DNA from 3 places in the Metasolibacillus sp. FSL K6-0083 genome. Region 2 is predicted to be linked to each of the others. Evidence: predicted binding sites of a transcription regulator. Region 2 holds the regulator's gene; each other region holds the start of a gene.
What was found. Region 2 encodes LexA, which represses DNA repair genes until DNA is damaged. Its sites were predicted from a motif close to CGAACATATGTTCG; they were not measured.
Positions count from the first base shown of each region.

Region 1 (8,028 bases), 1.8 Mb from region 2:
TCGCGCGCATCATTGCCGCTACTTCCTCAGCAGAATCAGCACGGAAATTTACTGCAAATTCGCTTTCTCTCGTAAAGAATGCTGGTAATACATCTGTTTCGTAGCCGATAACAGGTACACCTTTTGTTTCTAAATATTCTAATGTTAAACCGATATCTAAAATAGATTTTGCGCCTGCACACACAACTGCTACCTTTGTCATTGCAAGCTCCTCTAGGTCCGCTGAAATATCCATTGTCGTTTCAGCACCGCGGTGTACACCACCGATACCTCCTGTTACGAATAACTCAATGCCAGCAAGCTCTGCACAAATCATCGTAGCTGCAACCGTCGTTGCACCTAGTTTTTTCGTTGCGATTAAATAGCCTAAATCACGGCGTGACGCTTTCGCTACACCTTGCGCATTACCGAACATCTCAAGCTCTTCATCGGATAAACCAATTTTAATTTGCCCGTCAATTAAAGCGATTGTTGCAGGTACTGCTCCATTATTACGAATAATTTGCTCCACTTCACGCGCAGTTTGCACGTTTTGAGGATAAGGCATGCCATGAGAAATAATTGTTGATTCTAATGCGACAATCGGTAATCCTTTTTCCTTTGCTTCTAACACTTCTTGTGAATAAGATAAGTATTGTTTCATTTTAAATTCCTCCAATTTTTATATTCATTTTGTTTTACTAGGCGTACTGTTGTATTGGCCTGTAATGTTTTTGCTGCATGATACAGTGCAAATTGCGCCGCTTCGTGTAAAGTATCACCTTGCATCACACCGTGTAAACAAGCACTTACAAAGGCATCACCTGCACCTGTTACATCCTTAATATCATTAATTTTATATGCACTATAATGCTGGAGCTTATCCCCTTCTCCAACTAGCACACCTTTTCCACCTAAAGTGAGCACAACATGCTCTGCACCTTTTTCCAGCAATGCCCTTACAGCCTCTTCGTAACTTGCCTCATCCTTTAAAGTCATGTGTAAGTATGTTTCTGCCTCATCTCTATTGCAAATAAAATAAGTCACACCTTGTAAATCATCTGGCATGCGATTCATTTTAGGTGATGAAACAGGAACGATTGCTAGTGGAATATTACGCTCCTTGGCAAGTTGCTGAACATACATTACCGTTTCCTTTGGACAGTTTAAATCAATAATTATAGCTGAAGCATTTATTAATGTTGCCATATGCTTGTCAAGTAGGCTAGGTGTCAGCGCTTCGTAAATAGCCATGTTTGCTAAGGCAATAACTAAATCACCGTCTTTATCTAATACCGCTGTATAAGAGCCTGTTTGCTCCTTTTCTAACTTTTCAATGATATCGAGCTCAATAAAAGCACGACTAGCTTGTTCAATCATTTGCGCATCGGCATCATGCCCAAGTGTCGTTAACAATTTCACTTGATTGCCTAAGCGCCCAAGATTTTCTGCAATATTACGTGCTACGCCACCAACGCTTTCGTTTGCTGTTACGGGGTTGGACGTCTCTAGCTGTACTTTATTTGTAATATGCAATTTGCGGTCGACATTTGCTCCACCGATAGCAACAATGGATTGTTTGACCGGCAAAACATATGCCCGACCAATAATTTCGCCTTTTTTTATCAATCCTGAAATAATATTTGCGAGAGCTGGACGTGACATATTTAACACTTCTGCCATTTCCTGCTGCGATAAATAAGGGTTTTCTTGGACTAACTGTAATACAAGTTTCTCCTTGTCATTCATTGCAACTTTCCTCCTCTCAAACTTTTGTTTAAATTATAAACTTTTGTTTATTAAATGTCAAAAAAAAAGAGCTATAAAAGACGAAATTAATTTTTTCAGTCTTACACATAGCTCTTTTTCTTCAATTATTCATGAATCTCACTGCCGTCCTCTAATATTAATGGCTGGATTAATACTTCAACACGGCGATTTTGGGCACGCCCATCTACTGTATCGTTGTTAGCAATCGGCTTGAATTCACCAAATCCTCTAATACTAAACTGCTCTGAGTCTAGCTCGGGATTACTGTCGATTACATTTTTCAGGAAATTAACTGCGCGCATGACAGATAGCTCCCAATTGGACTTAAACTCTGCGCTGTAATGAGGAACATTGTCTGTATGCCCTGTGACAATAATACTTCGCGGTGTGTCCAACTGTAAAATTTTTGATAGCTCCTGTGCAATTGCTGCATATTCTGGCTTGACATTTGCTTTACCCGGGTCGAAAAGCACGCTATCGCGAATTCGAATGAGCACACCGCCCTCTTCTGTCCTGCTCGTTTCAAACTGCTCTTCTAGTTCATTAATAGCAATGAATTCATCAATTCGCCCTTGAATTTGCTGCAGCTCTTCTTGGTCTCTTAAATACTTTACTGTTTGTTCTGTGATTTCACCGCTTATTGCATCTGGATGATCTGGAATAGACGGATTATCCAATACTCCGGCCCCACCATCAAATATTTGACCAAATACTTGCGACATTCTTTCTAGCTTCTCTTGGTCTACTGAACTAGAAGCAAAAAGAACAATAAATAGAGCTAATAACAGCGTTAATATATCAGCGTATGGAACTAACCATGACTCATCAATATGTTCCTCATGCTTTTTATGTTTTTTATGCCTCTTTGCCAAGGCCACCCGCCCCGCTTTCCATGATTTGCTTACGTTCTTCTAAAGGTAAGTAAGAAGCTAGCTTTTGCTCAATTACACGTGGTGCCTCTCCTTCAAGAACAGATAAAATTCCTTCAATCATCATGCGCTTTTGCTTCGCTTCTACAGAGGATTTTCGCTTCAATTTGTTAGCAAATGGATGCCATAATACATAACCTGTGAAAATCCCTAATAATGTCGCAACGAAGGCGGCTGAAATAGCATATCCTAATCCATCTATATCACTTAAATCTCGCAAGGCAGCAATTAAACCTACTACAGCCCCTAGTACCCCTAATGTTGGGGCATATGTACCCGCTTGTGAAAAAATCGCGGCTCCACTAGCATGGCGATCCTCCATCGCCTCTACTTCCTCTGATAGTACATCGCGAATATAATCTGCATTTTGTCCATCGATAGCAAGCGTTAAGCCATTTTTTAGAAATGGGTCTTCAATCTCCGCTGCTTTGCTTTCAAGGGCAAGCAACCCTTCTCGACGAGCTAAATCAGCCCATTGAGAAAACATTTTAATGATTTCTATATCACCTGTTAACTTTGTTTCTGTAAATAGCACTTTAAATAGTTTTGGTACTCGCTTTAATTCCTTCATAGGAAAGGCAATTACTACTGCGGATATTGTACCAAAAATAATGATTAAAATGGCAGCTGGATTTGCTAGCGCACCTAAGCTTACCCCTTTTAATATCATACCCGTCAGTAGTGAAACAAATGCCAAAATTATACCTATTAACGAGGAAAGATCCATTATGTATAACCTCCAATAACCCATACTTTTTATTTAATAATTGTATTCTATCATTTAGTATAATCTTATTTGCATTTTTTTTCGATGCATTAATGCATTTTTCTGCAAATTTCGGTATATTTGATTAGATGGTATCAATACATTTGATTTTTATCATATAAATATTGGAGGACATGAGAAAATGAGCACAGTCTTTGAAGAAAATTTATTAAAATATGCTGAACTCGCTGTAAAAATAGGAGTAAATATCCAAAAGGATCAATATCTCTTTATTCAAGCTTCTACAGAGGTAGCGCCATTTGTTCGTTTAATTACAAAAGTAGCTTACGAAAATGGTGCACGTCAAGTATTTGTTGATTTTACAGATGATGAAATCGCACGTTTGCGCTATGAGCTGGCGCCAGAGGATTCCTTTGATTTCTTCCCAGAATGGAAAAAACTTGAACGCGAATCGTTAGCTGAACAAGGGGCCGCATTTATGTCCATTGTTTCGCAAAGCCCAGATTTATTAAAAGGTATTGACACGAAGCGTATTGCGGCAAATCAAAAAGCAGCAGGCATGGCTTTAAATAAATATCGCCAATATGTGCAATCAGACAAAATTAGTTGGACGGTAATTGCCGCAGCTTCTAAAGAGTGGGCTGCTAAAGTATTCCCAGAGCTCTCAGCAGATAAGCAAGTGGACGAGCTATGGGAGGCAATTTTCAAAGCGACTCGTGCTGACTTAGAAAATCCAGTTGAAGCATGGAAGAATCATGATAATACACTACATGCAAAAGTGGATTATTTAAACGCTAAAAAATATGAAAAGCTACACTATACAGCTCCCGGCACAGATTTAACAATTGACTTGCCGAACGGACATTTATGGTGTGGTGCAGGTAGCGTTAACGAGCGTGGTCACGAATTTATGGCAAATATGCCAACGGAAGAAGTATTTACTGTACCGCATAAAACAGGTGTAAATGGTTATGTTTCTAGCACAAAGCCATTAAGCTATGGCGGTAATATTATCGACAACTTTAAATTAACTTTTGAAAATGGTCGAATCGTTGGTGTCGAGGCAGAGCAAGGTGAAGAAATATTAAAGCAATTAGTAGAAACAGATGAGGGCTCGCACTATTTAGGGGAGGTGGCACTTGTTCCACATCAATCCCCAATTTCAGCATCAGGTCTATTATTCTTTAATACTTTATTTGATGAAAATGCCTCAAACCATTTCGCTATCGGCAGCGCCTACGCATTCTGCCTAGAAGGTGGCAAAACAATGTCACAGGAGGATTTATTAGCAAATGGCTTAAACCAGAGCATTACACATGTTGACTTTATGGTTGGCTCAGGTGAAATGAATATCGATGGTATTAATGCTGACGGTGAAAAAGAGCCAATATTCCGCAATGGGAATTGGGCATTTTAGTCGAAATTGCCTTCAAAATGTTGACATAAGTTCAGCTATTAAATTCGAATAATATGAATTAGCTCTACTTTGATAGCATGCTTTCATGTATAATATTAAATAATGATTGTATGAAGGGAGATATAAAGTAATGTTTATTTTTAATCATCATCATCCGCTTGCTGCCCCGTACTTAACAACGGTACTTGGCTTTACAGTAGTTCTTTTAATTTCTGTATGGTTCTTTATTCATTACTTACGTGTAGGCTTAAATTCAGCTGATTCTACTCGTATTGATAGTAAAAAATAATAAAATGAACTACGGGGCTGTCTCAAAAGACGGCCTCGTTTTGTAAGTGTACTAAAAAAATTGATTTTCACCTCCATACTTTAACCTCCTAAAAAAGCTGCTAAACCTAATATGACTCCTATTTTCAAAGAAGCTCTCCAGCCATAGCTTTTTTGATGAAACATCATCAAAGGCAGGCGATGCACACCTCCTTCCCCCTTGATGAAGATATACAGCCGATAGATATACCTCAATGAAATTTAACATTTAATATTTCCTATATACAATTGGAGTTGCCCGAAAAGTCCATTTTGTTTTGCCACCGCATTGAAATCGATGTTTTCATCGCTTCCCTTTTACTGAAGGAGTACGCTGCTAAAGTCAATGTTCATCCCATTTTTAAAAGAGGCGTTCTCTATTTATCGCGTATTAACAAATTTGTTTGCGACGAGTAACCGCAGGAGCACATACCCCTACTTCAAAACAGCAGATAAAAACAAGATGTTTAAGTGTGGGATCAAATAGCCTGTAAAAACTAAGAATGAGGCCAACACGATGTTGGTCACACAAGCGTTTTCGCAGGATAGCTTGTGTTCCTCTATCACCAATCAGTGGGGGCAAAGCCCCACTGATTGAAGGTTCACTTTATAGGAATCAACATTTTGTGAAACATCATCGTTACTGACCAAAACGCCGGCTATGCACGGCTTTTTGGTCAGCCCCTATTTAACTTTTTCAACGTGTATTCCACATCTTTCGAAAGGAGAAAATTTCTGTACCTATTGCTTCACCTTCAGCATACAAAACATTTGCTCCTGCGGTATTGTCATTTCTCTCATTGCAAAGAGAATGTTCAAAATGGCTTTTTTAACATACTCTTCTTTTTGTGCGGATGTCGTCATTTTTGAAGGAAAAGACTGCAATTTTACTATTTGGCATTCTTCCTCTTTTGCTTTACAATTTAGTAGTAAAGGAAAGGGGCAACTATATGACTTCATTACAAGATATTTTAAATTTTAATGAATTTTTCGTAGCACATAAACAATATGAGCCTTATATTACGACTAAATATCCTGATAAAAAAATCGTTATCCTTTCTTGCATGGATACACGACTCGTTGAATTGTTGCCAAAGGCGATGAATTTGCGCAATGGCGATGTGAAAATTGTAAAAAGCGCTGGGGCAATCGTCAATCATCCATTTGGCGGTATTATGCGTAGCTTGTTAGTAGCTGTTTATGCCCTACAGGCAGATGAAATTTATATTATTGGTCACTATGATTGTGGCATGAGTGCTGTTGATCCAGATCAAGTGCTTGCTAGCATGAAAGAACGTGGTATTAGCCAAGAAACGATTGATATTATTAGCTATTCTGGCGTTGATTTGCGTGAATGGCTACGTGGATTTGGAGATGTAACAACAAGCGTTTTAAAAAGTGTCGACATCGTCCGTTCACATCCTTTAATGCCTAAAGGTATACCTGTTCATGGACTTGTCATCGACCCAAGTACAGGTCGCCTAGACTTAGTACAGGATGGGCACGAATTTCTTTAATAAGAAAGAAAGTGTAATCTGCGTTTGAGAAATGTTTAAAGGCTATGTTTTCGGACTTTCAAAGAATGCCTATACTTTAAGAAAAGCACATGTTTAGCCCAGACGCTTCTCAAATGCCAAAAGCTTACTTTAAAAAACAAGAGCTGTATGAAAAATGCCTATTTTTCATACAGCTCTTTTGAATCCTCTACCAATAACGCATACATATAGTGGTCTACCCATTGTCCGTTAATAAATAATAGCTTACGTAATAGCCCCTCTTTAACAAACCCCGCCTTCTCTAACACGCGAATAGAAGCTGTATTAGCCGGCGCTACATACGCCTCGACACGATGGACTCCCACTTGCTCAAAGGCAAATCTCACAACTGCTTTTGTGGCCTCTGTCGCAATGCCTTTTCCAGCAAAATGCTGATCCATTGAATAACCAATAAAAGCGCTTGAATAAGGAAGTTGTTTTACTGCATATAAAGAAATGTGCCCAATTAAACGATTTGTTCCTTTTACAAATATACCAAAAGAAAACTCACGCTTTTCCTCTAACAAATATAAACTTTCTATAATTTTTTTGCGTTGTGTTTCCACTGTATAAAAATTAGGATGATGTAGTGGCTCATATGTTGACCAAAAATATTTATTTTCAGCTAACAATACAGCCAAACTAGGTGCGTCCGCTTCTACTAAAGTTCGTAAATCACATCGTTCACACGCAATAGTAATCACCGTATCACCTTTCTTTTGAAATAAGCTTAAAAAATCTTTTAACATTTTTTATACATCGCTAAAGAAAGCGCCTTCTCCTAAAAATTTTTTCGTAAGTAAAAACAGATTATACTTTACCTCATATTGGCAGACTGTAAGGCATCAATTTTATGAGGCTAATATCTAATAGAGCCACCTGAAAAGTCATTTTGAAATGGCTTCTTTGTTCCGAAAGCGAAACGGTAGGTACACAAAATGGACTTTTCGGACAACTCCTTACTTATTTATACTTTCGCCTTTTACTTTTTACAACATTTTTCGGCTTAGTGACAGTTTCTTTTACCTGCTCCTCTGCTACAATTGCCTCTTCCTCAAATTGTTGAGGGATATTGTCCAATTGATTGACTAAATGCAAGCCTCTTCTTTCCGCTTCCTTCTCTATATGAGCTAGCGTTTCCTTTAATACTTGCACACGTGCATATAATTTATCATTTCCAGGTATTAAAACCCAAGGAGCTCGCTTGCTATCAGTTTTAGCGAATATATCATCTGCGGCTGCTGTGTAATCTTTAAATTTTTCTCGATTGCGCCAATCCTCATCTGTTAGCTTCCAAGCTTTATAAGGATCCTCCGCCCGTTCAGTAAAACGTTTTAACTGTTCATCCTCATCGATATGTAACCA
Region 1 is NZ_CP152046.1:3,276,781-3,284,808, reverse strand. Features, by position in the region: gene MHB51_RS15345 (pseudouridine-5'-phosphate glycosidase) at 1-643, opposite strand, end outside; gene MHB51_RS15340 (carbohydrate kinase) at 640-1,728, opposite strand; gene motB (flagellar motor protein MotB) at 1,854-2,621, opposite strand; gene motA (flagellar motor stator protein MotA) at 2,605-3,405, opposite strand; gene MHB51_RS15325 (aminopeptidase) at 3,587-4,822, shown strand; gene MHB51_RS15320 (hypothetical protein) at 4,953-5,111, shown strand; gene MHB51_RS15315 (hypothetical protein) at 5,870-5,992, opposite strand; gene MHB51_RS15310 (carbonic anhydrase) at 6,079-6,645, shown strand; gene MHB51_RS15305 (GNAT family protein) at 6,804-7,412, opposite strand; gene MHB51_RS15300 (polyphosphate kinase) at 7,627-8,028, opposite strand, start outside.
Region 1: a site for LexA is predicted at 1,746-1,759, ahead of MHB51_RS15340 (carbohydrate kinase). Genes of this name have one in related genera too.

Region 2 (8,028 bases):
AGACCGTACACAAGCAGTCGTTTACGCCTTCCAAAATGGGCTAGCAAAATAAGAAGACTGCATTTATATAATTTATAAACTAACTAAATAGAACCCCCGAACTATCACGAATCACTAAAAAGTTAGCGTTTCATTAGATGGTTCGGGGTTTTTTGTGTGGCTATCTAATCCTTACCATAGCTACTTACTCAATTTAAAGTTGAAAAGAAGTAGCTGTAAATTTAGTACTCTCAACAATTTATAAAATGTAGCTATTTATAGTGATTATCTCAACAAAATAGAAAGAAGGTGTCTAAAAAGCAATGCAATCGCATGCTTTCAGACACCTTCTTTTATGCAAAGCTTATAGTGCTTTTACTTTATTGACTACATTCTCAACTGTGAAGCCGAATTTTTCGATTACTAGGTCACCAGGTGCTGATGCGCCGAATGTGTCGATACCTAATACATCACCGTCTAGGCCAACATATTTATACCAGCTTTGTGTAGCTCCCATTTCAATTGCCAAACGCTTTGTAACAGCCTTTGGTAATACAGTTTCTCTATATGCTGCATCCTGTTGATCAAAAGCAAATGTTGATGGCATTGATACAACTGATACGTCAATACCATCAGCAAGTAAAGCTTTTTGCGCATCCACTGCTAAAGCAACCTCAGAGCCTGCAGCAATTAAAATTGCATCTGGCGTTGCTTTTGTTGCTGATGAAATTACATAACCACCACGAGCTACACCTTCAGCTGCTAACTCCGCTGTTGTGTCTAACACTGGTAAGTTTTGACGTGATAATACTAAAGCAGTTGGTGTACTCGGTGATAATATTGCTTGCTTCCATGCCTCTGCCGACTCATTTGCATCTGCTGGACGAATCACATTTAAGTTTGGCATTGCGCGTAATGATGCTAAATGTTCAATTGGCTCATGTGTTGGACCATCTTCACCAACAGCAATTGAATCATGTGTAAAGACGTATGTTACGGGTAAGCCCATTAATGCAGATAGACGCACCGCCGGACGAACATAGTCGGAGAAGACGAAGAATGTCGCACCGAATACATTTAACCCACCGTGTAATGCCATACCATTTAATGCTGCACCCATTGCAAACTCGCGTACGCCAAACCAAATATTGCGACCTGCATAGTTTTCTGCTGAGAAATCGCCTGCGCCTTTAATTGTCGTTTTATTTGAGCTTGCTAAGTCAGCACTACCTCCGAAGAATGATGGTAATTTTTTCGCTAAAGCGTTAATTACATCACCTGAAGATGAGCGTGTTGCGACAGACTTACCTGCTTCATATACTGGTACTTCCGCTGCAAAGTCTGCTGGTAAATCGCCTTCCATAGCATTTTCAAATTCCGCAGCTAACTCTGGATATGCAGTTCGATAAGCTTCGAATTGTTCGTTCCAAGCATTTTCCGCTGCAACACCTTGACGTTCTGCTGCTTTTTTAAATGTTTCATATACTTCTTGTGGGATGCTGAATGGCTCGTGCTCCCAACCGTAATGTGTTTTTGTTAATACTACCTCATCTGCTCCAAGAGGTGCACCATGCGAATCTGATTTACCTGATTTATTCGGTGAACCATAGCCGATGACAGTTTTCACTTCGATTAATGTTGGCTTGCCTTTTAGTTGCTTCGCCTCTTCGATTTTAGCACTTAAATCCGCTACATCGTTCCCATCATCAACGCGTAAATAGTTCCAGCCATATGATTCAAAGCGCTTTTGAACGTTTTCAGAGAATGACATGCCTAGCTCGCCATCTAGTGAAATATCATTACTGTCGTAAAGCACGATTAATTTTTCTAATTGCAGATGACCTGCTAATGAAATTGCTTCTGCAGCTACACCTTCCATTAAATCGCCATCACCACATAGAGCATATGTGTAGTGATCTACAATTTTATGCCCATCTTTATTATATTTAGCCGCAAGATGCGCCTCAGCCATCGCCATACCGACAGTCATGGCGATACCTTGTCCAAGAGGTCCTGTTGTTGCTTCAACACCAGCAGTATGACCGTACTCTGGGTGACCAGGCGTTAATGAATCCCATTGACGGAAGTTTTTAATTTCTTCCATTGGTAAATCATAGCCTCCTAAATGTAATAAGCTATAAAGTAGCATAGAGCCATGACCAGCAGATAACACAAAACGATCGCGGTTATACCAATTTGGATTTTGTGGGTTATGGCGTAAATGCTTTGTCCATAGCGTATAAGCCATTGGAGCTGCCCCCATTGGTAAACCAGGGTGGCCAGAATTTGCTTTTTCAATTGCATCAATTGACAATGTACGGATTGCATTAATTGCAAGTTGATCCGGAGTTTGAGTCATTTTTGACATCCTTTCTCGTGCTATATAGTCTACCTTTATAGTGTAGTCAAGAATGTTAAAGAAAACAATGGTTAGCAGGTGTTTTCTTTGAAATTCCACATACTAAATGCTAAATGTGTCACATTGTATAAAATTGTGTAAATTTAGTTTAGAAAGCCCTTCTGTCTTTTTATATCTTTTAGTTTTTCTGGCGTTACATCATTGCCTTCCGGATCTACTATTTTCACATGCTCAATCGTATCGCGCATCGTTGCGCGGAATGTGTCTAAGTATTCTTTACGAAGTGCTGTACGTTCTTTCGCTTCCGCCTCTGTCAGCGTACCTTCCTTCGCTTTTTTTGCTAGTGCATTAATTCGAGCTAATTTTTGTTTGGATAACATATTTTTCTCACCTTTCTAAAACTCCATAATACAAAGGTATGAGAAAAAAACGTAAAGCGCAAGTGATTTATCTTGTACTTTACGTTTTGAATAGACTGCTTACATACTACTCTCTTTTTGATATTCTACAAAGCGGCGGTGAACTGTTGCTTTGCTAATATTGAATCCTAAGCCTCTTAATGTAGTGGCAATTTCTTCAAAGGTAAAGCCCTTCGCCCGCAACTTTAAAATTTCTTCGATAGGCACGTCAATTCGCTCGCGCCCCTCTGGATTGCCACGGTTTTTCAAATTGTATTCTGGACGATATCCGTTATTTACTGCGCGTCGCATTCCGCGTCGTATTTTAGCATTGTGCAGCTTGCGCTGATACTCCTCTACTATTGCTAAAATTTCTAAAAGCATTGTATCCATCTCATTTAATGCTAGTGGACCAGCATCATTTAAAGATATGACCGAGATACCTTGCTTTTGTAAAAGATGTAACACTGCTACGCGTGCATTGCCTCGTCCTAATCGTGTTTCATCTTGGACGAACAAAGTTGTCATATTATTTTCCTTCATATAATCTAACATATCTAGCAAGCCATCTCTTTCCACATCGAAGCCGCTCTGTTGGTCCTCGAATATTTCAACTATATGAAAATGCAAGCTGCTTGCATATGCTTTTAGCTCTTCTTTTTGCCTTGCAAGAGATGTATATTGGGTTGATTTCTCGGTGCTTACCCTCACATATATGACCGCAGTTTGTGTAACCATTAATTGTTATTCGCCACTTCACGCGAATGGCTATCCTCTGTCATTTGCTTGGCAATAATAGAGCGTTTTTCAATTGGTACTAGCAGCTGTTGTCCAATCACTATTTTTTCATCAGAAAGGTAATTTGATTTTTTCACAAAGCCAATCCATTGCTCCGTTGACATTTTACCTCGGTACTGTTCGGCTAAAGACCAAAGCGTATCTCCATGTTCAATGACTATTTCTTCATATTGTTCAATATCCTCATCAGTAATAACTAACACTGAAATGACAAATACCGTAAATGCGACAAAAACTGCAATATAACTATTTTTTTTCAACCAATTCATAGTAACGCCTCCTGGAATAGAATGTTAGTTCGGAATGTATGTTCTCATATTAAAACGAACAAACGTTTTTGTCAACAATTATTTTCGAACTAATGTTTGCATTTATTTTTCTCTTTTGTTATACTGAAAATAAGAAAATTTGTTCTATCAATTACGCCTCGGCGTAATTACATCCAGTTTTTTGAAGCGCCTTCAAACTCGTTTTAAAAATCTGTGATTATCGTCGGAGGCTTATCTTTGTTTAGCGAGCAACTTTACATATGCTGAACAAGGTCCAATATAGCGTCCCTTCCATCATCTATGAATGGTGAGAGTAGTTTACTAAAACAAGATAAAAGAGGTGAATGAGTTGACAAAAGTATCAAAACGCCAAGAAGCAATTTTAGCTTTTATTAAAGAAGAAGTTAAAACAAAAGGTTATCCACCGTCAGTTCGTGAAATCGGTGAAGCGGTTGGTTTAGCATCTAGTTCTACTGTACATGGCCATTTAGCTCGTTTAGAAAGCAAGGGACTTATTCGTCGAGACCCAACAAAGCCACGCGCTATTGAAATTTTAGACAACAATAATGATAGTGAGATAGAACAACAAGGTGTTATCCATGTTCCTTTGATTGGCAAAGTAACGGCGGGACTTCCTATTTCAGCCATCGAGAATATCGAGGAATACTTTCCTCTTCCAAACTCATATGGCACTTCTGAGGATCAGCTATTTATGTTAGAAATTATGGGAGAATCAATGATTGAAGCTGGAATTTTAGATGGAGACTATGTAATTGTTAAGCAAAAATCAACTGCAAACAATGGTGAAATTGTCGTTGCGATGACGGAAGATGATGAGGCAACAGTAAAGCGTTTTTATAAAGAAAAAACACATTTTCGTTTACAGCCTGAAAACTCTTCAATGGACCCGATTTTAGTAAATCAAGTAACGATTTTAGGGCAGGTTGTCGGTCTATATCGTAAAATACAATAATACAAAAACTGAGCACCGGATTTTTGGGACAGCTCAGTTTTTTACTTTGAATATACTATTCATTTTTTAAAAGCTAGCATGATTTTCACATCATTAATTGTGGAGAAAAACGAGGAATATTATTGGAAATTTTCGTGATGTCCTATGAGGTTCATTCATATGTAAAAGCATGCTAGCGAGGTATTAGTGCTATTTTACATCCGCTTTGAAAAATTGTGAATGTTTATAAATGACGTATAATTTTCGTAAAAAGCCGTATTTTGATGATTTCCAGCGCTGTTTGCAACAAAATTATGCTTTTTATATAAGAAATCTCAGAATATTGCCTGTCTATAAATACCTGTTATTTGACACTTCATCTATTTTTCTTTTGTTTCATACGTGTAACTAAAAAACCGCCTTTAAACGACTTCGGCTCATATGACATAATAAAGGCATTTGGCTCAAATCGCTCGACAATTTGAAACAGTTCGTGTTCACGATTACGCTTCGTTAAAATTTCATATTTATAGCGCTCACTATCGCGTCCTTCGCCCTTGTAAATTGTAACTGCAAAACCTTCATTCCTTAAAAACTCCACTAGTTCATTGTTTTTATTTTGCGTATTAATCGCAGCAAAAACATAGCCTACTGCTAATTTACGCTCAATCATCGTACCTAAAAAAATACCTAGCCCAAAGCCAACTGCATAAACAACCATCGCTAATACGCTCTGATTTCCACTGAATACAAGGGACAAACCAAACACATAAATCAGTACTTCAACCATACCTATAATTGATGCTAAAACCGTAATATTTTTTACTAAAAAGATTGTACGAAGCGTTAATAAAGGCACATAAATAAGTTGTAAAATAATAATTAATAAAATATTATTCATACGCAGGACCTTTCATAATCTTTTATAATGGTATTTTTCTGCTATCGTATAACTATATAATAATACTCGATTATCAAGTTATTATTTCACGTTTAATCAATTACGCCTTGACGTAATTGTGTCCAGATTCTTTCAAGCTATTTGGTGGAAGTTAACCTGAAACCGTCACGTCCTGTGACAACGGTTAACTGATTTGCATCATGCAAACCTCCCTTTAAAATCTGTGACATCCGGATGTTGGTCACTCAGTCATTATCGCAAGATGCGATGTTCTTAGACTGAGTTCCTCTTTATCAGCAAGTGTTTGAAAACCCGCTGAAATCGGTCTAATGCTTGCATTCATTTTGCCACCTATAGAGATGGAAGACTTCTGCTTAAAGAGGTTAAATGGATTGGATCGAGTAATTTTTCAGCTTCGTCCACACTTAATAAACCTTTTTCAACAACAATCTGTTTTACCGTTGTTTTTTTGCTTTGCGCTTCCGCTACTATTTCATTAGCAATTTCGTAACTAAATTGTTTTGAAATTGCGACCGATAGAGCGTAGGAGCTTTCCGCGCGAAGCTGATTTATTTCTTTTTTCACTTGAACTCCTGCTACACACTTCTCTCGAAACACTGGAATGCTTGCTATTAACAATGAAAATTGCTCAAACAGATTTTTCATAATAATGGCTTCCCAAATATTCAATTCAAGCTCGCCTCTATCTGCCGCAAATGTAATTGCCTGATCTTTGCCATAAATATCAAAGCAAACTTGCATCATCATTTCAGGAATACATGGATTGATTTTTCCAGGCATAATAGATGAACCCGATTGAACTGCTGGAAGCTCAATTTCACCTAATCCCGCTATTGGTCCCGAAGAGAGTATTCTAAAATCACTTGCCATTTTGGAAAGTCCTGTACATAACCCCTTTAAGCAGCTAGAAATTCTAACATACTCGTCCGCGTGTTGTAGACCATCAAAATAATTTTCTACTTTTCGCACTGTCAGCCCTGTTACATCATATAAATTTCGATACATCCCCTCGACATAGTCTGTCGAAGCACCTAAGCCCGTACCTACTGCTGTTGCCCCAATAACAAGCTGTAAGCAACCTTCCTGTAACCTCTTCAACTCATTTATTTGTCTGGCAATAAATGAACGGTATGCGCTAAATTGCTGACCAAATGTAATCGGCAATGCGTCTTGTAAACACGTTCTGGAAACTTTAACGAGCAGTTGAAATTCATCTTCCTTGTGCTGAAGGGTTTTCTCAAACTGTGTTAAACAGTTAATTAAATCCTGCATATAAAAAAAGCATGCTAGCTTCATCGCACTTGGTAGCACATCATTTGTAGATTGAGACATATTGACATGTTCATTTGGATGCACATGCGTATAGCCCTTATTTCCTGTTATAATTTCATTAGCGCGATTGGCGAGCACTTCGTTGACATTCATATTAATTGAAAGACCCCCGCCACCTTGATAAATATCTACTGGAAATTGATTTTTAAACTTTCCATCAATCATTTCATCCGCCGCAGTAATAATCGCATCTTTAAGAGAAGCAGCGAGCTCTCCAACTTCGAAATTGGAAAGCGCCGCTGCTTTTTTAATGTATGCTAATGATTTCATTAAATAAGGATAACCTTCGATTGTTTTTCCTGAAATAGGAAAATTAATTATTGACCGCATCGTTTGAATACCGTAATATACATCAGGGCTAAGCTTCATTTCACCTAGGAAATCTTTTTCTATTCTCATCTCGTATCCCGTTCCTTCGTTTCATTAGTCACTGTTATTCAAATTCAATTACTGCACGACCTACGTTGATACAGCAAGCATCATGGAATGAATCGAATGCCTTATTAATATCCTCCAATTTAATACGTTCTAATATGAGCTCATCCAACTTGAATTTGCCGTCTAAATAAAGCTGTGCAATCATTGGGAAATCACGGAACGGCTGTGTATCGCCATAGAAGCTCCCTTTTAAAACCTTCCCAACACGGTGGAATCCGCCAGCTGGTAAGCTCAATTTTTGCTCTGGGTTAAATGCACCAACAACAACGATTGTGCCACCTTTACGTGTAATTTCCCAAGCGCTTTCCGTACAAATTGTATGACCTGAGCAATCAATTGCATAATGTACACCTACGCCGTTTGTAATCTCTTTAATAATTTCCTTTAAATCTTCCGTTCTAGAGTTTACTGTATGTGTTGCACCGAATTTCTTCGCGATTTCTAGGTTTGCATCCTTAACATCAATTGCAATGATTTTCGCTGCACCGGCAATTGCTGCACCTTGAATTGCGTTTACACCTACACCGCCGATACCGAAAATAGCTACTGTTGAACCAGGCTTTACACCTGCCGCATTTACT
Region 2 is NZ_CP152046.1:1,272,089-1,280,116, forward strand. Features, by position in the region: gene MHB51_RS06120 (response regulator transcription factor) at 1-52, shown strand, start outside; gene tkt (transketolase) at 344-2,338, opposite strand; gene MHB51_RS06130 (DUF896 domain-containing protein) at 2,482-2,718, opposite strand; gene MHB51_RS06135 (recombinase family protein) at 2,818-3,474, opposite strand; gene MHB51_RS06140 (LysM peptidoglycan-binding domain-containing protein) at 3,474-3,803, opposite strand; gene lexA (transcriptional repressor LexA) at 4,153-4,776, shown strand; gene MHB51_RS06150 (DUF2179 domain-containing protein) at 5,132-5,656, opposite strand; gene MHB51_RS06155 (aspartate ammonia-lyase) at 6,008-7,408, opposite strand; gene MHB51_RS06160 (Zn-dependent alcohol dehydrogenase) at 7,443-8,028, opposite strand, start outside.

Region 3 (8,028 bases), 1.2 Mb from region 2:
TGATAAATAATATTGCCATCTAAATCAACAATTTTCTCAATCATATAAGCATCAATAAATTGACCGCCATTTGCAAGTGTAGCAAATGCATTTGTATTTTCTTCAACTGTTGTCCCATTCGTTAATCCACCGATAGCTGTTGCTAAATTGACATAATCGCCCTCGGTTAAGCGAGAAAAGCCCATTTTAGCTAAATATTCAGCAGGTCGATTTGGTAAAATATCATCATATAAGCGAAGCGCTGTTAAGTTTTGAGAATGAGCTAAGGCCTCACGTGCAGGCATTATTCCTCTTTCTTCATTTTCAAGATAGTTCGAAGGGCTATAGCCGTCATAGCTACGCTTAAATTTCACATCGACAACAGGGCTACCTGCACCGATTTTTCCATACTCGATAGCTGGACCATATGCTAAAAGTGGCTTCATTGTTGAACCATTTGAACGATATGCTTGTGTAGCATGATTTAGTGCCTCAATATTAAAATCACGCCCGCCAACAAAGCTTAAAATACGTCCTGTCTTGTTCTCGATAACAACACTTCCAACTTGCACAGGCATTTCAACTGTTATTTCTTCTCCAGTTTCACTATCTATCGTCGTTGCTGTATACGTATGACCGTAGTATTGGAAATTCTCGGCTGCTGTTTTCATTGCGTCATACATTTGCTGATTAATTGTAGAATAGATACGATAGCCTTTTGAGCGCACATCACGGTCTGCTAAAATCATATATTTTTCAAGCAACTGTGATTCTTCTTGCAAGCGCTTTGGATCAATGCCATCCTGCTCAGCTAACATATCCGCAATAATTTTTTTCGCACGGTTTTCAAGCTCGTATGTTAACCATGGGTAGCGGTCTTCAGGGCGTGATTCAGGTTTTCTAAAATCTTGCGTAATATCGTAGACGATAGATTCTTGATATTCATTTTCTGAAATGTAGCCAGCTTCCTTCATACGGTATAGAACCGTTTTCATCCGGTCAATGCCGGGCTTTAAAGCTTCCTCTGTTTTTAATTGCCCTTTTTGTGTAAAAGGTGTATGGGCATACGGTGCTTGCGGTATTCCCGCGATATACGCAGCTTGTGGTAAAGAAAGCTCAGAAGCTTTAATGCCAAATATACCGTCCGCTGCTGTTTCGATTCCAGCTATATTGCGACCTGAAGCATTACGCCCATAGGGGATAATATTCAAATAGGCCTCCAATATTTCTTGCTTTGTCATAAATTTTTCAAGTCGTAATGCTAACAATATTTCTTTTGCTTTACGTTCATAAGATACTTCGTTTGTTAATATTTGATTTTTTATTAATTGCTGTGTTAATGTCGAGCCACCTGTTTGAGTAGCCGAATTTGTAAAGTCTTGTAGCAACCCACGCAGGACAGCTTTTGGGACGATACCATTATGCTCACGGAAGTACTCGTCCTCTGTTGCAAGAACAGCATCAATTACAATGGGCGAAACATCCTTTAGAGAGGTTTCACGTCGCTCTAAATCGGTGCGCAACTTGCCAATATAAATATTGTCCGCAAAATAAATTTCACTCGTTTCCTCGTAATTGAAAATAAGCTCACGCATATTTTCCTTCGAACGCAAAGGCTCTTCTTTTACGAGTGATGCGAAATAGCCCGCACCAACTGCCCCAGCAAATACAGTTAAAGTTGCTACTAATATAAGAATTAATAATGATAAATTCCAAATAACGCCACCTGTAATGCGGAACGCACGCATCCAAGATTTGTTTGCTAGAGCTTCTAATTTGTTATTTATTTGTGTCAACCATTCTTTCAATGAAACGACCTCCTAAACTCATTTACCTCGATTCAGTTAAACCAAAGGAGTAGGGCTTTTACTGAATTAGAGGAACTCAGTCGAAAGAACACCACATTTTGGTGCTAATAACTGAGTGACCAACATCATGTTGACTCAAAGTCTCCAGCGGATGTCATGGATTTTAGCTTTGTTTCCTTCATGAACTCGGAAAAATCCAACCGCAATTACGCCAATGCGTAATTGATTATAGCACATTTTTTCTACAGCTAAAATATAGTTATTGACAATAGACGCTGTTTAGGTAAAATAGACTGTATAGTTTTTCAAGTATTGAAGAGATTGCAGTAGTGTTATCATTCCCTGTCAAGAGAGCTAGCGTGTGGTGAGAGCTAGTCATAATGTATAACATGAATTACGTTCTTGGAGCTTGGACGTTGACGTCGCGTTAAGACGGATGAGAGGAAGAGTAATGCTCTTCAAGCTGGGTGGTACCGCGTTATTTTTACGATAGCGTCCCTGCATGCATAGTGCGTGTAGGGACTTTTTTGTTTCTATGCGTAAAAAAAGAGGAGGACACAACATGACAAACAAACTAATTGAAGACTTAAATTGGCGTGGTTTGTTATACCAGCAAACAGACGCAGAAGGTATGGAAAAGCTATTAAATGAGCAGTCCGTATCATTATACTGTGGGGTTGACCCAACGGCTGATTCGATGCACATCGGCCATATCGTACCATTATTAACGCTTCGCCGCTTCCAACAAGCTGGTCATAAGCCGGTATTGCTAGTTGGTGGTGCAACAGGAATGGTAGGGGATCCATCTGGACGTTCAGAGGAGCGCCAATTGCAAACAGTAGAGCAAATTGACCGAAATGTACAGGGCATTAAAAAACAATTAGAGCGCATTTTTGACTTTAATTCTAGCGCAGAAAATACAGCAAAGCTTGTCAACAATCACGATTGGATTGGAAAAATGAGTACAATCGAGTTTTTACGTGATTTTGGGAAGCTATTGAATGTCAACTACATGCTAGCAAAGGATACGATTGCTTCACGTTTAGATACAGGTATTTCATTTACAGAATTTACGTACACAATCATTCAAGGAATTGATTTTAATCATTTATACGACAACCATAATGTACGCATCCAAATCGGTGGATCGGATCAGTGGGGCAATATTACAACAGGCTTAGAAGTCATACGTAAAACGCATGATGACAATGCAAAAGCATTCGGTTTTACAATTCCATTAGTAACAAAGGCTGATGGCACGAAATTCGGTAAAACAGCAGGTGGCGCAGTATGGTTAGACGCTGAAAAAACGAGCCCATATGAATTCTACCAATTCTGGATTAACACTGGTGATGCAGACGTTATTAAATACTTGAAAATCTTTACATTCCTATCACGTGAAGAAATCGAGGTATTACAAACAAGTGTTGAGCAAGAACCACATTTACGCAAAGCACAAAAGGCATTAGCAGAAGAAATGACGCGCTTAATTCACGGCCAAGAGGCACTTGATACTGTACAGCGTATTACAGCAGCACTATTCTCTGGAGATTTAAAAGCTTTATCTGCAGAAGAAATGAAAGATGCTTTTAAAGATGTTCCTTCTATTGAAATGGCGAAAGAAGATAAAAACATTGTTGAAATGCTTGTCGAGGCAGGTGTTTCCCCATCAAAGCGTCAAGCGCGTGAAGATGTAACAAATGGTGCCATCAGCATCAACGGTGAAAAGGTGACGGATTTAGAATATACAGTAGATGCTAAAGACCGTTTAGAAGACGCTTTTTCCATTATTCGCCGTGGTAAAAAGAAATACCATATGGTGAAATTTAATTAAAAAATAAGAAAGGCGCATGAACTCAAATTGAAAAATCTGATTCATGCGCTTTTATTTTGTTCCACCAAAAGATTTCAAGAAGTAACCTAAACACAAACCAAGAAAAGCTGTAGAGGTATATTTGAAAATGAAGTTAACTTTCTAGTTATAAATACAAAAAAATTATTGGAACACTTTTTCTTTTTTTATCGTTTATGTTAAAAAGGGGGAGGAAAATGATGGAGAAAATAGGGAGTATCGTATTGCTAACAATAGGTATATTATTTTTGGGCGCGCCATTATTATTTTTAACGATGTTCTTCCTGCATCAAAGCTATGTATGGCTTTTAGTTGCTGCTGTTCTCGTAGTTTATATTTTACTCATATTAAGAATTTTGCAATTCTTCAAAACGAAAAGGCGCAAGCAAATAACGGCGTTTATTATGTTAGGGATTATGATTGTACCAACTGTTTTAGCTGGACAAACATATTATGAAAGCCAGCTAGCTACAGTGGATAGTGAGGTAGATATATGGGCGTACCATCCCTTCACCGAAAATAATCAAATTACAAAATTAGGCGAAGTGTCAACGTTAACTTTGGATGGCAAAATGCCAAAAATAGATGGTGCAACGGCGCTATATCCATTGTATACAGCATTTGTACAAGCTACATATCCAGAAAACGCAGATTACTTCAAAAAAACAGTAATGGTTAATAAAACACCTGATGCCTATAATAATGTAATTAATGGCAAAGTGGATGTCATTTTTGCTGCTGCGCCGTCTGAGCGCCAGCTAAAGATGGCGCAGCAAAAGAATGTTGAATTAAATATGACACCGATTGGCAAAGAAGCATTTGTTTTTTTTGTACATAAAAATAACCCAATTAATAGCTTAACATTAGAGCAAGTTCGCGGTATTTATGCAGGAGAGATTACGAATTGGTCACAAATAGGAGGCGCTAACGAAAAAATTCGTGCCTTTCAACGACCTGAAGATAGCGGTTCTCAAACGGCACTGCAATATTTAATGGAAGATACACCGATTATGGAAGCCCCGAGAGAGGATATTGTTTCGGGAATGGGGGGCATTATTCAACAAGTCGCACAATATAAAAATTACAAAAATGCGCTTGGTTATACATTCCGCTACTATTCAACAGAAATGGTGCAAAACGACCAAATCAAATTATTATCAATTGAAGGAATCGCACCGACAAAGGACAATATTCGCAATAACACATATCCAATTACATCGGAATTTTATGCAATAACAACAAATACGTCAAATGACAATACAGCGAGGCTTATTGAATGGATTTTATCACCTCAAGGGCAAGGGTTAGTTGAAAAAGTAGGATATGTGCCACTCAATGAGTGAATAAATGATTGTTTTTCGGTCGAATGAAAAAATCCACTTAGCCTTATAGCTCGGTGGATTTTTATGACATAACTACTTTTACTTTTTAAAATTAACCTTGATAACGGTATAATTGATTTTGTTTATTGTTTAAAAATTGAATGAGTCGATTTTTAGCAAAGTCGTGTTCTACACAAAAATTCTGTTGGATTTTAGCTATTTCTTTATGTGTAAAGTCATATAGCTCCATTCGCTCTAATAAAAAGGTTGGCACACATGCATGGTACATAAAATTATTCGCTTTATGCTCCTGATATTTTTGAAAAAGTGGGGGCAAGTCAAATTGATTGCCACTATGCAGTAGCACATGGCATAATTCATGACAGAAATCTTGCCATTCCTCTTCGGGTGATAAATTTTCCTCAAGAAAAATATAAGCACGACCTTCAATAAACAAAGCCTGACTACGTTCTGACCAATAAAATACTTTAACCCCTAATCTAGCTGCGACTTCTTGAAAGCTCAATAAAGATAAATCGGTAATGCCCAACTGCATATAAAAGCGCGTAATATAATCCTCAAGATGTGTATAATAGTACATTAAAACAACTCCTAAAAAGCCATTTAAGAACATTTGTTCTATTTTATTATATTATAAAACCTCACATTTTGGTAGTGAGGTTTGGAATATGATTGACAATCAATAAGGACAACTGCTAATTATTCATTTAAAATGTCATTTTAAAGCTCTCCATGGTCTTTTAAAATCTCCCACATTTTACGCAGTTTTTCTAAATCTTCTTCCTTTGATTTTGGCAATTCCTTATACCATTTTTGAAGTGTTGGATTGTTAGCAAAAGCTTGAAATTCAGCCTCGTCCTTTTCCTCCTGTGTCAATGCAGGTGAATTAGAACGGCCAAGAAGATAGTCTGTACTAACATTTAATATATTTGCTAATTGTAGCAATTCACTATCTTTTACAGGTCGCTCGTTTGCTTCAATTCTATTCATCACGCTAACATTCAGATTCACTCGGCTTGCTAGCTCTCTTTGTGTCCATCCTTTGCTTTCTCTTAATGCAACGATTCGTTTTCCGATACTCATCATCATTCACCGCTTTCAGAGATTTCATACTTAATTATAGCATGTTTCTGTTTTGGAAATAAAAAATTTCTCTAATAGCAACTTTATGCTTGAATTTCTATTTTAGCAATGTTATATTTATGTTAACGAGTTGCTGAAATAGAAATTTATTGAGAAGCATATTTAAAAAAGCAACTTTTATATCGGATGCTATATAAATAAAAAATAGGAGGATTTTTGATGGGCAAAGAAAATCAGCAAATGAATGTATTTGAGAATGGTATTTATATTGTACAGGATGGATGTGTTACACCGCTAAAGCCGAAAGCGTTTGGACAAGATACTATCATTTGGAAAAACGGGCGAGTTTTAGATGTAGAGCGAGCGGAGCGTATTCGCATTCACCAAGATAAATAATAGTCCTTACGGAAAAACCGACGGACACTAATTGATTTTGGCTATTTAGCCAAATCAATTAGTGTCCTTTTTATTTAACTTCCATCAGCAATGTTTACTGCGACGAGTAATCGCAGGAGCACATGTTTACTGCGACGAGTAATCGCAGGAGCTAAATTCTTTTTGTATCGAAAGCGAAGCGTAATTGATAAAAGAAAGGGGAAAGGGAATGGCTAAATATTTTCCAGATTTAATTGAGGAATATAAGCAATCATTAAAAAGTTTGCAGGAAATAGATGGCTGCACAAGTATGGAGCGTGATTTAAAGGAGGCGATTCAATGGATGGAGACAGGCTATGACCCTGCTGAATATCGGGCTGCTACAAGAACTGATAGCTATGTCATGGACCATTATTTAATGCAGCAATTTCTTATATCTATTGATTGTGATTTCACTGGATTAGATGAGGAGGAAAAATCGCTAAATAACGAGGACGAGCGATTAGACAATATTCAAAGCATTATTAAAGATGCATTGGTGGGGTTAACAGAAAATGAGCGTAAAGTATTTATACTTATTCGAGCTGAGTACATGACGTTTTCAAAAGTGGCTGACATTTTAGAAATTACACGTAGCTCAGTACAAAGCTATTTAAGGCGAGCAGAAACAAAAATAAAAAACAATATTAATGGCAAAAAGTTAATCTGTCATGGAGGTGGCTATATAACGAAAAGTTCATTTTAAGGGCTTGCCATACAAATGCCTATATAGTGAGGAGTTCATTTAAGCGAGATTGAGGTCATTCTATCTTGCCATACAAACACCTATATAGTGAAAGCGTCTTTTTCCAGCTTACAGACGTTAAAGACTAATCTGGTAAAGCTTAAGGGGGGAGAACGATTGAAAAAGAAAAAGTAATTTTGGTAAGGCATAATTTACAATGCTTATGTAAAGCTTTGTGAAAAATGTCAGCACCACATATCTCAGCAGTCTACTAAAGGAGTGGTTTGATGGACATTAGCCATATTATAGAAGCCATTTCTCGAAGGCTTCAAGAAAGGTTCGGAGATGCTTACAAGCAGTATACCAATGAAATGCCGCAGACGGTGGAAGTCCCAGCTTTTTTTATTCAATTATTGAAGCTAGAGCATACGCCGCAAATGAGTGGGCGGGCTAAAGTCAAGCTAGCGTTTGATGTGCAGTATTTTCCACTGAATGGACAAGTGGATGTAGCGAATCATGCACTACGCATCCAACAAGCATTAAGCGAAATTACATTATCTGATGAAACGGTGCTATTAGCTAAAGGTGCATATAGTGAAATGCTAGATGGTATTGCCCACAATTTTATGGATTTCGATTTCCTCTTACAAGACAGGGAGGAAAGGACATTGATGGAGTCATTGTATACGAAGGGAAGGATTGATCATCATTGACAAATGCTAAAAAAATGCCTGGAAAAAAGGCTATATCGAGAAAAATCGATACAACAGCTACGCAACAGTTTTCAAAAAATCAATTAATTAATAGTCAAAAATATCAGCATCGACAGGATGCACTTCATGCTTTATTAGAAGTGAATACAAT
Region 3 is NZ_CP152046.1:107,149-115,176, forward strand. Features, by position in the region: gene MHB51_RS00445 (transglycosylase domain-containing protein) at 1-1,787, opposite strand, end outside; T-box leader at 2,091-2,290, shown strand; gene tyrS (tyrosine--tRNA ligase) at 2,350-3,621, shown strand; gene MHB51_RS00455 (substrate-binding domain-containing protein) at 3,837-4,982, shown strand; gene MHB51_RS00460 (ImmA/IrrE family metallo-endopeptidase) at 5,074-5,562, opposite strand; gene MHB51_RS00465 (helix-turn-helix transcriptional regulator) at 5,703-6,071, opposite strand; gene MHB51_RS00470 (DUF3954 domain-containing protein) at 6,285-6,461, shown strand; gene MHB51_RS00475 (sigma factor-like helix-turn-helix DNA-binding protein) at 6,670-7,185, shown strand; gene MHB51_RS00480 (DUF6838 family protein) at 7,452-7,877, shown strand; gene MHB51_RS00485 (hypothetical protein) at 7,874-8,028, shown strand, end outside.
Region 3: a site for LexA is predicted at 5,589-5,602, ahead of MHB51_RS00460 (ImmA/IrrE family metallo-endopeptidase). Genes of this name have one in related genera too.